3 regions of the Sphingomonas sp. PEI4 genome follow, and region 2 is predicted to be linked to each of the others. Evidence: predicted binding sites of a transcription regulator. Region 2 holds the regulator's gene; each other region holds the start of a gene.
What was found. Region 2 encodes LexA, which represses DNA repair genes until DNA is damaged. Its sites were predicted from a motif close to GTTCCNCNCTTGTTCT; they were not measured.

Region 1 (5,070 bases), on a different replicon from region 2:
TTCTAAATCGATGCGCTCAATGATTTTCCCGATATTATCGAGAACATAAATACGATACTCTCGCATTATCGTTTTCCCGAACCCTTTCTGGGTATCAACTTTAAACTAGGTTAAGGTTCCGCAAAGCGCTATCGCAACCGTCGTGGTTTGAAGAAAGCTTATATTGGTTCGATGTGATCCGATGTTGCTCCCCGGTTGGTCTGCCTAAGGCGGCGGTTAGCGTGGTGCCATGACGGTAATAAGTCTCGGTAGGGGGCGGGGGGCGAACTGCGGAAAACGCTGCGGTGCGAGGCAACCGGTAAGAGCTACAGCCGCGTGGTTGCCCGATGCACGTTGCCGGGCGGTCGCTCGCTCTCCTGTGCTGCAATCGCCTCGGGTGCCGCTGTTCCGTGAGATCGGAACTGGCGCCAGCATCACATGGGGAATGTCGCTGACGCAGCGGTTGGACATCTAAATGCGGCTACATCGTAACGGGGTGCGCTTGAATGAGCACTAGGTCGAATATCCGAGACCGCTGCAGCGTGCGATCGCTTGCCAGCGGTACACTGGTTGAGGACTGCTGTCCCGATCCGGGAATCTCGGCACCTACGACGCTTGCGTGCAAGTGCTTTACCTGTGAGCTTTGAGAGAGAGCCAGCCGAACCAAGACGGTTGATGCTCGGCATCCCGCCCGGGGCATCTTGGTGTCACACGGAACGGGCGGGATGCTTTACCGCATATTAGGAAAGCATCGCTACAGCGATCATTGAAGCCCTTGCTTCCAGTGCCGAGTACCTCAGCGCCCCGCCTGCTTCAGTCACACGGACACGCGGGGCGCTTATCACTTGATCAAGATCGGTCTGTTCCACGGGCTCGTAATCGAGCGCCGAACCCCGCACTGCTGTTCCCGGCACCGTGCACCATTGTGACAGCAACTCAGTCGTTACGGGCGCTGCCGGCTATAGGTCGCTGTAGAAAACAACTCAGTCTTTTCCATCGGTAACAACCCTACTATCTAGAGGCTGTTATGGACTTGGAAGCGGGCTTGATTCATCCGTTATTGGATGAGCATCTGCCGCAAGCCGTATCCGTCGGATGTCAGCACCGAGGAGTGGTCGCTGGTTGCGCCGTACCTGCTGTTGCAGCGTGAGGATGCCGGTCAGCGGGCGCATTACCTGCGCGAGGTGTTCAACGGTCTGCGCTACATCGTTAAGACCGGTGCGCCGTGGCGGTGGATGCCGAACGACCTGCCGCCTTGGGCGGCGGTGTACCAGCAGACGCAGCGCTGGCTGGCGGCAGGATGTTTCGAAGCGCTGGTCGACGACCCGCGCGCGGTGTTGCGCCTCGCGGCGGGCCACAAGGCCGAGCCGACCGCCGCGATCATCGATAGTGGGACGCTGCGCTCCACGCCCGAGAGCGGTGAGCGTGCCGGCTATGACGGTGGGAAGCGCAAGAAGGGCTCGAAGATCCACATGGCCGTCGATACGCTGGGCCATCTGCTGGCGCTCCACGTCACGCCGGCCAGCGCGGAGGATCGCGGCGAGGTGGAACGGCTCGCGCGTACCGTGCAGGCCGTCACCAACGACGCGGTCGAGCTCGCCTGGATCGACCAGGGTTATACCCGTGAGCGTGCTGCCAATGCCGCAGCCAAACACGGTATAGCACTCGAGGTCGTCAAACTGCCCTAAGCCAAACGCGGCTTCGTCCTCTTGCCGCGACGCTGGGTTTGTCGAACGGTCATTCGCATGGGCGACCCGCTTCAGGCGGCTCGTCAAAGACTACGAACGATATGCCGAAACACTCGCGGGACTTCACGTCGTCGCCTTCGCCTGCCTCATGATGAAACACGCCGTTGCCCTCGCCTCTAGCCAGCGGCAGCCCAGCCTGTATCCATGAGCAACGCGACAGCGCGAACATTGTGCGCTCCCGTCGAAATAAATACATGCCCTGCCAGCACGGCGTTCAGTGCGCCAATCTACTCCTGCGCGATCCCGCGGCGCCGGTATCCATCGGCGACAACGAGCTTGTTGACGTGATCCTTACCGATACAGCCTCCGTGCTGCCAAGCCACATAGGCGACAACGAGGCTATCTATCTCGGCCACCAGCATCCGGCGCTCAACGAGCTCGCGATCCGATCACCGGGGAACGAGTCGAATGTCATGATCTGCGACCGATCATACGATTCCGCAATTTGAGTAGTAATCGTCGCTGCCCAACAGATTGGATTGACGCGTTACGCACCACCTCAAAATACAAGCAAGGCGCCGATGAATCGATTGGCGGTTTACGGCTCCTTTAGACCTACTTTCGTAAGGCAACGTGGACGGCCAGTGCAAGGAAGCCCATAGTGACACTTCGATCGTTCAAACTTGCCGCTCCAGGGTGGACGGGGAAAGACCAGCGAGCTGCCGTCCGCATCGTGGTAGACTGGGAGGCAACGGTCGCCGCTGACAAGTTTGGCTCGCGCGCGGTAAGGATCACGGATTGTACCAGTCGCGGCTGCCGGATTGCGACCGACCTGGCTATTACGGTCGGCACGTTCGTTCAGGTCGTGATACCGAAGTTCACTGATGTACAGGGTTGGGTTGCATGGAGCAGCCCGGCGGCAATAGGCGTCGACTTCGCGCATCCTCTGCCGGGGAAAGTTCTTGAGTATATCATAGAGCAGAACAATCCGTTTTGAACCATGTTCTACGTAAATCGCTAGATCGATTGGCGGACTGACTGTCCGTGCGGTCACCGTTACGTTTATCTGAACCATTTCGAGGTAGTTCCGAGCGGAGACGTAGATCTCGAGTATGCGTACGGAGCGCGTGCCACGCCCCATCCATATCCGCGTATACTGGGAGGTGCGTACAACTCGTCTGATCGGGGCTTTCCCCGGAGACATCCCGTAACTAACCTGAGTTATCCGAGGTCCGCGCGGCGGGCCTCTCAGTCGTGCCACTCTTATTGTGTTCTTTATCTGTTCCACTATGGGCGGCACATGGAACACGCACCTGAGTCGATGCGCAGCGGCGCACGGCCCTGCAGTCAGACCCGTAATCTGATCGCTGAGATCCTGCCTGACATCCGCCCATGCGAGATGCAGACGATCTATTTTCAAGCGATTGAGGACGGCACTGAGTCCTTGTTGACACCGATCGAAGCCGAATTCGCGCGCCGTGGCCTATCACGTACGCAACCTACTCAACCGACTCCGCCTAATGGGCGGCATGATCACTGCGGAGCGGATAGCCTTGCTAATCGACGGCGCTCCCACGTGGGCGTTGATTGGCCTCACGGCACCGAACGAGAGCTTGCGAGCAGCTGCTCAATTAACAGTCGCGCAGCATGTCTACGGTGGCCTGTTCCAGCCATTGAATCCTGAGGCCACGCAGATGCCATTGCCGTGGTGATGCTTTAAAGGCGGCCGCCAAACAAAGCGGGACCGTTTGACCGGGAATCGGTGAGGCCCGAAAAACTCCCCGGTTCATTACTGTCTTTCCGCACTATTATGATGCGGAACAGAGCCAATCCGGTTCACGCAGTAAAACGCGCAAGACAGTCTTTTCTGACAACGCTGGACGTACGCCTGTCGCGGAGTCGGCTCTAACCACGCCTACATAAACAGACAGGGGCGCGAGAATGTCCATTCTTAGTAAACGGAATCCCTCATGACGTTTTCGGACGGTCTGAGGTGTTTGCAACACATATCATTCCGATAGCCGGCAGCAGTTTGCGTCTCGTGAAAACCAGCATTTCGCGACATGTTAGCCTAAGGGCTCAGGAGACGCCGCGATCGCGCGCCCATGCTACTGCGGCTGGCCGACGGTTGACGCCAATCTTGCTGTAGATGCTGGCGACGTGGTTGCGCACGGTGTTCCCAGAGAGGGCCAGACGATGCGCGATAGCCTTGTCATCGAGCCCCTCGCTGATCAACGCCAACACCTCGCGCTCCCGCGGCGTCAGCTCCTGCACCTCTTTCTTCGACTCGCAGTGATGCGGGTTCTTCAGGCTGGCAAGCTTGTCCATGATGGAACGGCTGAACCAACTGGCATCCGTCATCACCGCCTCTATCGCGGCAACTAGCTCCAGTTCACTGCTCCGCCGGGCAGAGATGTCCTGGAAGAGCCACAGCGTGCATTGTTCGCCGCGCAGCACCATGCGTTCGGCGGAAAGCAGGCAGTCGACCGGCTGGTTCCTGGCATCGAGCAGCTGGACGTCGCGGTTGCGGACCCCGCCACCATGCTCGATCTCCTGCTCCGCGGCGTTACGATCCTGGATATCCGCCCACAGCTCGGGATCGCCGGCAGCACGCCCGACAAAGCTGGTCGCGCTGTAACCGGTCAGCCGCCAGAATGCCTCGTTACCCTCGATCATGCGGTGTCCATCGGGCGAGGTGAGTGCCATCGCAACCGGCGCCATCTGGAACAGCGTGGAGAAATGCGTCTCGCTGTCCCGCAATGAGCGTTCAGCCTTTCGCCGCGGCTCAAGGTCGGTGAAGGTGAACAGCATGCACTTGTCGTCACCGATATCGATCGGCTGCCCCGCGAGGACGACCAGACCCGTCTGCCCGCCGGGCAGCGGCAGCTCGGCTTCCATCTGCGGGATCGTCTTGCCTGCCGCCAGACGCTCCTTGGCGAGCACGAGCATCTTTGCACCATTGAAGATGTCGAGGTCGTAGAGGCTGCGGCCAACGATAGCTGTGCGCGGATAACCGGTCATCTCGAGGAAGCCGGTATTGACGCGAGCGAAGCGCTGGTCGGCCAGACGCAGGATGAGGGCAGGCGCTGGATTGGCCTGGAACATCGCCTCGAACCGCTCTTCTGCCTCGAACTGTTCCGACACGTCCTGGATAACGAGGGCCAGACAGTCAGGCTCGTCGTCGTCGCCGGTCAGAAGAACGTCCCGGATATGATGAGTCCAGCGGGCCTCCTGTGGGCCGCTTGCCGCTACCTCGACAATCAGGTCGGGAATGGTCTCTCCAGCCAGGATTCGCATGATGGGGTAGTCTCGACTGGCGAGGCGGTGGCCATTGCGCAGGCTGAGCGAAAAGCGCGTGGCGTATTCGTCTGCTGTCGCCCCGAGATCCTCCAGCTTGCCGACA
Region 2 (5,070 bases):
CGACAGCCGCCCGCGACCGCCATAGCGCACGTTGCCGACGGTCTGGCCGATCATGCCGCAACCGGCGATGCCACCGAACGCGCCCGCGGCGATGTTGGCGAGGCCAAGCCCGGTGCACTCGCGCGCTTTCGAGCTGGTCGTCTCAGTCAGTTCGTCGACCACGCTGGCCGTCATCATCGACTCGAGCAGCCCCACGGATGCCATCGCCAGCGCATAGGGCGCGACGATCCGTAGCGTTTCCCAGGTAAACGGCACGTCGGGGAACCCCAGCGACGGCAACGACGATGGCAACCGCCCGAGATCGCCAACCATCTTTAGCGGCATCGGAAACCACATCGCGATTGCCGTCAGCACGACGATGCAGATCAGCGGCGATGGAACCGCGGTCGATATGCGCGGGACGAGATAGATGATCGCAAGGCCACCCGCGATCATCGCATATGCCTGCCAGCTGATCCCGACCATCTGCGGCACCTGCGCAGAGAAGATCAGGATCGCGAGCGCATTGACGAATCCGGTGCGGACCGAGCGCGAGACGAACCGCATCAGCACGTCGAGCTTGGCGAGCCCGAATGCGATCTGGAGCAGCCCTGCGAGCATCGTCGCGACCAGGAGATACTGAAGTCCGTGCGCGTGAACGAGGGCGGCGGCGACCAGCGCGACCGAGCCTGCCGCGCCCGAGATCATCGCGGGCCGCCCGCCGGCAAACGCAATGACGATGCCGATCACGAACGAGGCGAACAGGCCGACTTCGGGATCGATGCCGGCCACGAACGAGAAGGCGATGACCTCGGGGATAAGCGCGAAGGTGCCGACCATGCCGGCGAGAACGTCGCGGCGCGCGGCGGCTTGGCCGCTGAACCATTCGGTGCGGTAACGAGAGATTGCTGAAGATGTCATGGATGTATCCGCATAGGACGCACGAACCGCCACAATTGCGCGAGCGGTTCACTTTGAAGACGTCGTTGCGTTGTCCGGCGGATCGGCGGCCGGAATAGCCACCCGGAATTGCACCGGGTCCAGGGCGAATGCTCGGCTTGATACCGAGTAGCATATCGCAGCGCAACCTGTTGCCCGTTACCCCAGCCCGGCATCCTCGCGAAAGTCAGGATGAAGAGGTTGCGTCTGCGGGGCCAACAACATTTGTCCTACACCCCCAGCCCATGGCAAAGCGCCAGGCATGCCCCAAACTAACGCGCTCCTGCCGGACCTTCTGCCGGACGAGACCGTTCCAAACCTCGATCGCCAGAACCGCCCCCACCGAAATGTCTCCCAGCGTGTGAACTTCCTGCACTTCCGGCAGGAACATCGCGCAATATCAGAGCTAAAAGCATGACCCTAGTCCCCGTCGCCGAAGCCCAGACCCGCCTCTTCACAATGGCCCCCCGCGTCGGTAGCGAGACCGTCGGCTTGCGCGACGCCGCAGGCCGGTGGGCCGCGCAGGATATCCTCGCGCGCCGCACCCAACCCGCCGCCGACCTCTCGGCAATGGACGGCTACGCGATCCGTTACGCCGACCTCCCCGGCCCTTGGAAAGTCATCGGCGAAAGCGCCGCCGGTCGCCCCTTCGCCGGCCAGGTCGCCGCTGGAGAAGCCACCCGCATCTTCACCGGCGCGGCGATGCCCGAAGGCTCCGACACGGTGATGGTCCAGGAAGAAGCCGAACGGGACGGCGAAGCCCTGATCCTCGCCGGCGAAGGCCCGACGACGTTCGGCCGCAACACGCGCCGCAAGGGACTCGACTTCTCCACCGGAACTCGCCTGATCGCCGCCGGCGACCGCCTCAGCCCCGCGCGCATCGCAGTCGCAGCGACCGGCGGGCACGGCAGCCTCGCCGTCAACCGCCGCGTGCGCGTTGCAGTTGCCGCGACCGGCGACGAACTCGTCCCCCCCGGCTCGATCACCGACGGCATCGCGCTCCCTGAATCGAACGGCATCATGCTCGCCGCGATGCTGGCCGACATGCCCGTCGACGTCATCGACCTCGGCATCCTCCCCGACAACCTCGACGTCCTGCGCAACGCCTTCGCCAGCGTCCAGGCCGACCTGCTCGTCACCACCGGCGGTGCATCGGTCGGCGATCACGACCTCGTCCGCCCGGCGATCGAAGCGGCCGGCGGTACCATCGATTTCTGGCGCATCGCGCTTCGCCCCGGCAAGCCGATGATGGCCGGCCGGATCGGCGGAATGATGGTGCTAGGCCTGCCCGGCAACCCGGTCTCGGCGTTCGTCACCGCTATCTTGTTCGTCAAGCCCGTCGTCGCGCACATGGCCGGCGCACGCGATCCGCTACCGCAGACGACGCACGCGCTGCTCGGCGAAGACCTGCCTGCGAACAACGCCCGCACCGATTATCTCCGCGCCGAACTCAAAGACGGCAAGGCCTATGCGTCCACGATACAGGACAGCTCGATGCTGCTGACCTTGGCCCGGTCGACCTGTCTGATCGTTCGCCCCGGCAGCGCTCCGATCGCATTGGCCGGCGAATCGGCGGAAATCCTCGTTATCGCGTGATACGGACGCTTGACGGCGTTAATTATGTTCCATAGAAGTTCCTCGTCTGTTCCGGACGGAGAACCGCCATGCTCACGCGCAAGCAGCACGAACTCGTCTGCTTCATCAACGATCGCCTCAACGAAACCGGCGTCTCGCCGTCGTTCGAGGAGATGAAGGACGCGCTCGACCTCAAATCGAAGTCGGGCGTCCATCGCCTGATCAGCGCGCTTGAGGAGCGCAACTTCATCCGCCGCTTGCCGAACCGCGCCCGCGCGCTCGAAGTGTTGCGGATGCCTGAGCGTGCGGAAAAGAAGGCGCAGGCGAAGGCATCGAATGTAAAACCCGCGTCCGCCGCCGTACCGCACCCGGCGAACGACGTCGTGGAGATACCTCTCCACGGCCGCATCGCTGCCGGCGTCCCGATCGAGGCCTTCGAAGGCAGCACGATGCTCGCCGTCCCCGCCGCGCTCCTCGGCACGGGCGAGCATTACGCGCTCGAAGTCTCCGGTGACTCGATGGTCGAGGCCGGCATCCTCGACGGCGACTACGCCCTGATCCGCCGTACCGAGACCGCTCGTGATGGCGAGATCGTCGTCGCTTTGATCGAGGACAGCGAAGCCACGCTCAAATACTTCCGCCGCGAAGGCGCCATGGTACGCCTCGACCCTGCCAATCGCGCCTATGACCCCCAACGCTATGCCCCCGCCCAAGTCCGCGTGCAGGGCAAGCTCTCCGGCATTCTCCGCCGCTACGACTGAGTAGCGGGTATCGAGACGCGTTTGACATCAAGGCGGTGCGGCGGATGAAAAGCCGATGTGGATGCCAAAGCGACCGGTAGTGACGGCCGTTCGCGTAGGCCCCGACAAAGGCCGGAGCGTTGCTCCAGTCGTCATAACCGGTAGTGCGGGATGTTATCAGTGCGTAGCATCGACACTCGACTAAGATGCTCGTCCTCTGGATCGGAGCAACGCCGTCTAACGATCGGTTTGCAGTCGCGCTCATTCCGTAACGAACCTCGGCGATTTTGCGTCTGCAAAAGCGGGTTGTACAAGGTGGCGCGCCTAAAGCAGACAATTCGCCGGTTGATGGAGCTACGCGTTTCCCGGTTGTCGCCCATGCCGAGGATTGTGTTGACGATGGCGCTGTCAGAGTCACGGACGGCAAGTCTAGCGAACAGCACCAAGGCCGCCGCTTAAGGCGGGTGATACCTTGTGCTTGAAGAAGCATGCAGAGCGGTTCGCCAATGGCGTTGGCAAAAGAAGGGATGTGCGATTGATGCCTCACCGTGCCGAGGCATCCTTCAATCCAGTTTCATCACCCGGTTCGCCAGACACAGGCTCGACAAGTTCGCCTGCTCGGGGCCTGTCGGTCATGCCCACGCGAGAGCGAACCAAAGGGGGGCTTTGGGTACGCCAGGAAAAATAGCATCGAACCTTTCATCGCGATCGGAGCATCGCGATGCGCACCACGCGCCTGCCCGAGCAATCATCAACCTATGGCATGAATGTACCGCTTCACACACTGCATGTTGCGCTTTCCGGATTTCAAACCCATAGATTGGAAGAGGCCATTTCCGTCCCGAGATTGGGTATGTCGAACGCTGGCCCGTACAATGACTTAAGGTTCGCCCGATGACTTCCGATACCGCAATGGGCCCGCTCGACCAGCCCGTCACCGTCCATATCTGGCGCGAGAAATACCGCCACGGTAGCGAGGCAACGCCGTCCGATACGTTCGCGCGAGTCGTCGGCGGCGTCTATGCGAACGACGATGCGGCGCAGGCCGCCAAGGCGCTTGGCGCGCTCGAAGCCCGCGACTGGGTACCGGGCGGACGCATCTTCGCAGGCGCAGGCACGACCAAACGCGTGACATGGATCAACTGCTTCGTCTCGCCGACGATCCAGGATTCGATGGACAGCGAACCCGGCCTACCCGGTGTCGGGATCATGCCGGCACTGAACGTCGCAGCGTTCACGCAGCAGCAGGGCGGCGGCATCGGCATGGATTTCGGTACGTTGCGCCCGGACGGCGCGGTCGTCGGCCGGACCGGATCGATCTCGTCGGGCGTGATCCCGTTCATGGCGATGTGGGACGGGATGTGCGTCACGATCCGGTCGAGCGGCTCTCGGCGCGGCGCGATGATGGGCGTGCTGCCGGTCTGGCACCCCGACGTGTTGGCGTTTATCTCCGCCAAGACGCGCAAGGATTTCTTGAAGAACTTCAACGTGTCGGTAACCGTGACGGACGACTTCATGGCGGCACTGGAGGCCGGCGCGGACTGGGACCTGGGCTTCCACGTGCCGCGCGCGGACGGCGAGCATGTCGCGGTCGGCGAGAAGGACGGGCGGCCGTGGTACGTCTATCGCCGGCTGCCCGCCGCCGAGCTGTTCGACCTGATCACGCGCACGACCTATGACTATGCCGAGCCCGGCGTGATCTTCATCGACCGCGTCAACCGGCTGAACAACCTCAACTATTGCGAGACGATCGCCGCGACCAATCCCTGCGGCGAGCAGCCCCTGCCGCCCAATGGCGACTGCGATCTCGGCCATGTGAACCTTGCCAACATGGTAC
Region 3 (5,070 bases), 960 kb from region 2:
CGTTGACCGGGAAGGGATACCAGCGACGATAGGCGGACGAGCTCTGATGCTCGTACCATGCACCGAATTCGACGTGATGCGCGCCGAGATCGAGCGCGACGGTGGAGACCAGACCACCGCGATCGATCCGATATTCTGTGGTGCGTGTCGCGAGCCCCGATCCGCCGAACACGGTCGTCAAATTCTGGCCGGGATAATAGAACGAGAACAGCCGGGGCAGGCCGGCGACGTCGATCGGGCCGCCGATGACACCGACGCCGTCGTTATGATGATAATAAGCCTGGTTCGAGAAGGTCACGCGGTCGCTGACGTTCCAGTCGTATTTGACGTAGCCGAGGTAATCGGTACGCGCCGCCACGCCGTAATAATTGCGATAGTTCGCGCCGTCCGCCTTGTACGCACCCGAGTTGAGATAGGCGAGCATCGCGCCGAAATCGGGGTAGACGAAGGGGCGCACATACGGCGCGGTTCCTTGCGTCGCGGTGGTGACGACGGTCGAATCCTCGTTCGGCTCGGTCTTGTCCGAAAAGGCGCCGTACAGCGTCAGCTTGCCGTTGCTGTCGTCGTGGACGAACTTCGCATTGGCCTGGTACCCACCCTGGATGCCGTTGAAATCCCATGCCTTCGCCTTCTGGCGCGAGCCGGAGATGTAGAAGCTGTTGCCGTTGCCGAACGTCCCGCTGTCGATCCGCGCGAACAACCGCGAGGTCGAATGGCTGCCGAGCGTCTGGTCGACCTGGGCGCCGAGATCCTTGCGTGGATCGCTCGAGAACGTGTCGATCGTCCCGCCGAGATTGCTGGTCGATGCGGTGCCGAGATCGCCCGCGCCGCTTGCCAGCGTGACGCGAGAAACGTTCTCCGAGATGATCGCGCGTTGCGGCGACAGGCCGTTGTAATTGCCGTAATTCTGGTCGCCGAGCGGCAGGCCGTCGAGCGTGTAGCCAAGCTGCTGCGCATTGAAACCGTGCACGAACAGCGAGATGTTCTGTTCGTTGTTGCCCCACGGATCGGCGGTCAGGAACGTCACGCCGGGCAGCGTCTGCAACGCCTTCAACGGGCTGACACCCGGCAGGATCTTCTGCATGTCGACGCCGCTGACCTGCGTCACCGACCGCGTCGCCGCGCCCGTGACGACGATCGTATCGTCCTGTCCGGCAGGAGCGGGCGAAGGATCCGCCGCGCTGGTGGGCGACGTCACCGCGCCCGGTTCGGCCTCGACGGATATCAGGGATTGCGCGACGGCGACGCCCGGAACCGTACCGATCGCGACGGCGCCGACGGCACCACACAACAACCGCGCGATGCGGCTCGAAAACTCGGTCATCTTGAAACCCCTTAGTGAGATCGATCGATCGTCACTCCCGGGGCAGCGCCTATGAGGAGCTCGGGACAGCGGGATTACGGATTTGCGTCAGATTTAATTAGCCGTCGCAAACAGGACGAACCGTGTGCGCGACGATGGCCAGCCGTCCAGGCGCACCGCCGTTAGGCGCACGGTGAGCTGTCCGACCAACGGCAAAATCGCCCCCGAAGATCGCAACCCGGCCGGTCGCGTCCGTCACGCATTCCTCCGTTCGCACGTCTACATAAAGGCCGCCTGAGCCGCCCGCACTGGACCGCAACGCCGCTTACGGCGTCGCGGTCCTGCACAGTCAAGCGGCAGGCGGGTCCTTCTTCCCGGTCGGCTTGCCGAACCCGACGAACAACCGCTCCAGCCCCACCGTGACCGAGTCCAGCACCTTCGCGAATTCCGGCGGCAGCGTGTTCGTCTCGCTCCGCGGCGGCTCCGGCGTATCCCCGGCGAACGGACCATTGCCCTGCGGCTTGGTCGACTCGGCCGCCATGTCCGGCTCGACCTTCGACGCTACAGGCTCAGCCTGCGGCGAGGGCGAGGCAGGGGGCGTCGGAGGCTTCGACCGAGCACTTGGCTTCGCGTCATGCTTCGCGATCGCCGCCGCCGCCGCCATAAGGCCCGCCGCAATCAACTGCCGTCCGGCAGGCGTCCCCATTTGCCGCGCGATCGTCGCGGCGATTCCGGCGAACGGCGTGCCGCCGTCATGCTTGCGGCCCTCATGCTTATGGCGGCCATGTTCGCGACTGGCGTGTTCGCGATCGTCGTGCGCCGCGGCGTCGGCCTCATGTGCCTCGCGCGCGTGGCTCTCATGCCGACCATCCATGGCGCCACGTGCCGCCTCCATCTCGGCCTCGCGCTCGCGCCGCTTACGCTCGTCCTTCTTCTTGCCCATGTCGTCCTCTGTGCCGTTCGATCTATGTGTACGACAAAGATAATACACCAATGCAGCAGTGCAACCCCGGCGCGGCGACCGGGGCGATTGGTCCGACGGCTGATTATTTGCCGGCCCACGCTCCCGGCAATCGCCACGTCACCTTGTGCGTCGAGTGGCTGATCATCGGCTTGCCATCGAAGCCGAGCGCCGGCGTATAGCGCGCCCGCGACATGATCGCGCGGCAGGCCGCCTTGTCGAGTTCGACTTCGCCGCTCGTCACCACCGTCCGACAATCGGCGGCGCGGCCGTCCAGGCCGATCGTCCACAGGATCATCGACGTCCCCTGCGCACCCTTGCCGACCACCGACATCGGGTAGTCGCCGGTCGAAATCCAGTTCCCCGGAGATCCTGTCGCGCTGGCTGGCTGGGCGATCCGCGATCGCTCGGTCGGATCGATCCCCCACAGCTTGACCGTCGCATCGTTGCACTTCGCCAAAGCCTCGAACGCCGCCTTCGCTTTAGGCACGGCGAACGCCCATCCCGGCATCTTGTCCGGCGCGACCCGAAGCACGGCGTCGGCCGGCAGCGTCTCGAACAGCGCGGCGTCGACGGGCATCCGCGTCATCCGCTTCCCCGAGACCTGTGTCGGATAGCTTTCGTACCGGCTCTCGTCCGATCCACCGCCCCCTATGCTGATCTTGGCCTGCCCCAGCCGCATCGTCGGGTTTCGATCGTTGGTGTAGACCATCAGGTCGAGCCACGTTGCCAGCGGCACCCTGCGCAGGGCCATGATCGTCTCCGCCTTGCCGGTACCGTATGTCCGGCCGAGCGTGCAGGCCGTGTCGCCGTAATCGACGTTCCACTTGCTCGATGGCGTCATGGGTACAGCGGCTATGGGCTCGGCCATCGCGGCCGCCACGGCCAGTGCCGTCATCATCGGCATCGGCGAATGTCCTGCATCATATCGTCCCCCTTGACGTGCCGGTCGGCGCTTTGGTTGTCGCCAATATGTGGCGGCGTTTCAAGCCGCGTTCGAGACCATTGATCGACGCTAGTATGGAAGCCGCGCAATCGATTGCCGCGGATGAACTGGCACCCGGGCTCATGCATTCCTATCTCTCCCACTAGTCTCCCGATCAGAACAGAAGTAGAACCAGCCTCATGCTGACCAAGATTTCCGTACGCGGCGCGCGCGAGCACAACCTCAAGGACGTCGACATCGACATCCCCCGCGACACGCTGACGGTGATCACCGGGCTGTCGGGCTCGGGCAAGTCCAGCCTAGCCTTCGACACGATCTACGCCGAGGGCCAGCGCCGCTACGTCGAATCGCTCTCCGCCTACGCCCGCCAGTTCCTCGAGCTGATGCAGAAGCCCGACGTCGACCATATCGAGGGCCTGTCGCCCGCGATCTCGATCGAGCAGAAGACGACCTCGCGCAACCCGCGCTCGACGGTCGCCACCGTCACCGAGATCTACGACTACATGCGCCTGCTATGGGCGCGCGTAGGCACGCCATATTCCCCCGCCACCGGAGAACCGATTGCCGCGCAAACCGTGTCGCAGATGGTCGACCGCGTCATGGCGCTCCCCGAGGGCACGCGCCTCTACCTGCTCGCCCCTGTCGTTCGCGGCCGCAAGGGCGAGTACCGCAAGGAACTCGCCGAGTGGCAGAAGGCGGGCTTCGCGCGCGTCCGCATCGATGGCGAGATCTACGACATCGACGAAGCCCCCGCGCTCGACAAGAAGTACAAGCACGACATCGAAGTCGTCGTCGACCGCCTCGTCGTAGGCGGCGAGATAGCCACGCGCCTCGCCGAAAGCTTCGAAACCGCCCTCAAACTCGCCGACGGCCTCGCCTATGTCGACCCCGCCGACCCGGTCGAACCGCACACCCCCAAGTCCGAGATCCTAGGCAACAACGCCCCCGACGGCCGCATCGTCTTCTCCGAGAAGTTCGCCTGCCCCGTCAGCGGCTTCACCATCTCCGAGATCGAGCCGCGCCTGTTCTCGTTCAACGCCCCCCAGGGCGCGTGCCCTGCCTGCGACGGCCTCGGCGAGAAATTGCTGTTCGACGAAGACCTCGTCGTCCCCAACCACATGCTGAGCATCAAGAAGGGCGCGGTCGTCCCCTGGGCAAAATCCAACCCTCCGAGCCCGTATTACATGCAGGTCCTCGGCAGCCTCGCGCGCGAATTCCAATTCGACATCGAGACGCCCTGGTCCGACCTCCCGCCGGAGGTCCAGAGCGTCATCCTGCACGGTTCGAAGGGCAAGCCCGTCACGCTCACCTTCATCGACGGCAAGAAGAAATACGACGTGTCGAAGCCGTTCGAAGGCGTCATCGGCAACCTCAACCGCCGCATGCTCCAGACCGACTCCGCCTGGATGCGCGAGGAACTGAGCAAGTACCAGTCCGCCGCCCCCTGCGAAGTCTGCGGCGGCGCGCGCCTGAAACCCGAGGCGCTCGCGGTCAAGATCGCGATGAAAGACATCAGCTACGCCACGCATCTCTCGGTGGTCGACGCGCTCCAGTTCTTCACCGACATGCCGCAGCACCTCGGCGACCAGCAGAACGCGATCGCCGAACGCATCCTCAAGGAGATCGTCGAGCGGCTCGGCTTCCTCAACAATGTCGGCCTCGACTACCTAAACCTCGATCGCACCAGCGGCACGCTAAGCGGCGGCGAGTCCCAGCGCATCCGCCTCGCAAGCCAGATCGGCAGCGGCCTGTCCGGCGTGCTCTACGTCCTCGACGAGCCCTCGATCGGCCTGCACCAGCGCGACAACGACATGCTCCTCAAGACGCTCCGCCGTCTGCGCGATCTCGGCAACACCGTGC

Region 1: a site for LexA is predicted at 2,922-2,937, ahead of AC1MLZ_RS21410 (DUF6771 family protein). Genes of this name have one in related genera too.
Region 3: a site for LexA is predicted at 3,367-3,382, ahead of uvrA (excinuclease ABC subunit UvrA). Genes of this name have one in related genera too.

What each region holds. Positions count from the first base shown of each region.
Region 1 is NZ_JBWXPI010000003.1:59,781-64,850, forward strand. Features, by position in the region: partial or broken gene AC1MLZ_RS21400 (IS5 family transposase) at 1,044-1,875, shown strand; gene AC1MLZ_RS21405 (hypothetical protein) at 2,329-2,664, shown strand; gene AC1MLZ_RS21410 (DUF6771 family protein) at 3,197-3,379, shown strand; gene AC1MLZ_RS21415 (PAS domain S-box protein) at 3,747-5,070, opposite strand, start outside.
Region 2 is NZ_CM155258.1:564,986-570,055, forward strand. Features, by position in the region: gene AC1MLZ_RS02455 (SulP family inorganic anion transporter) at 1-900, opposite strand, end outside; sul1 at 969-1,024, opposite strand; gene AC1MLZ_RS02460 (molybdopterin molybdotransferase MoeA) at 1,333-2,514, shown strand; gene lexA (transcriptional repressor LexA) at 2,583-3,254, shown strand; gene AC1MLZ_RS02470 (adenosylcobalamin-dependent ribonucleoside-diphosphate reductase) at 4,128-5,070, shown strand, end outside.
Region 3 is NZ_CM155258.1:1,528,997-1,534,066, reverse strand. Features, by position in the region: gene AC1MLZ_RS07000 (TonB-dependent receptor domain-containing protein) at 1-1,324, opposite strand, end outside; gene AC1MLZ_RS06995 (hypothetical protein) at 1,653-2,246, opposite strand; gene AC1MLZ_RS06990 (energy transducer TonB) at 2,350-3,171, opposite strand; gene uvrA (excinuclease ABC subunit UvrA) at 3,390-5,070, shown strand, end outside.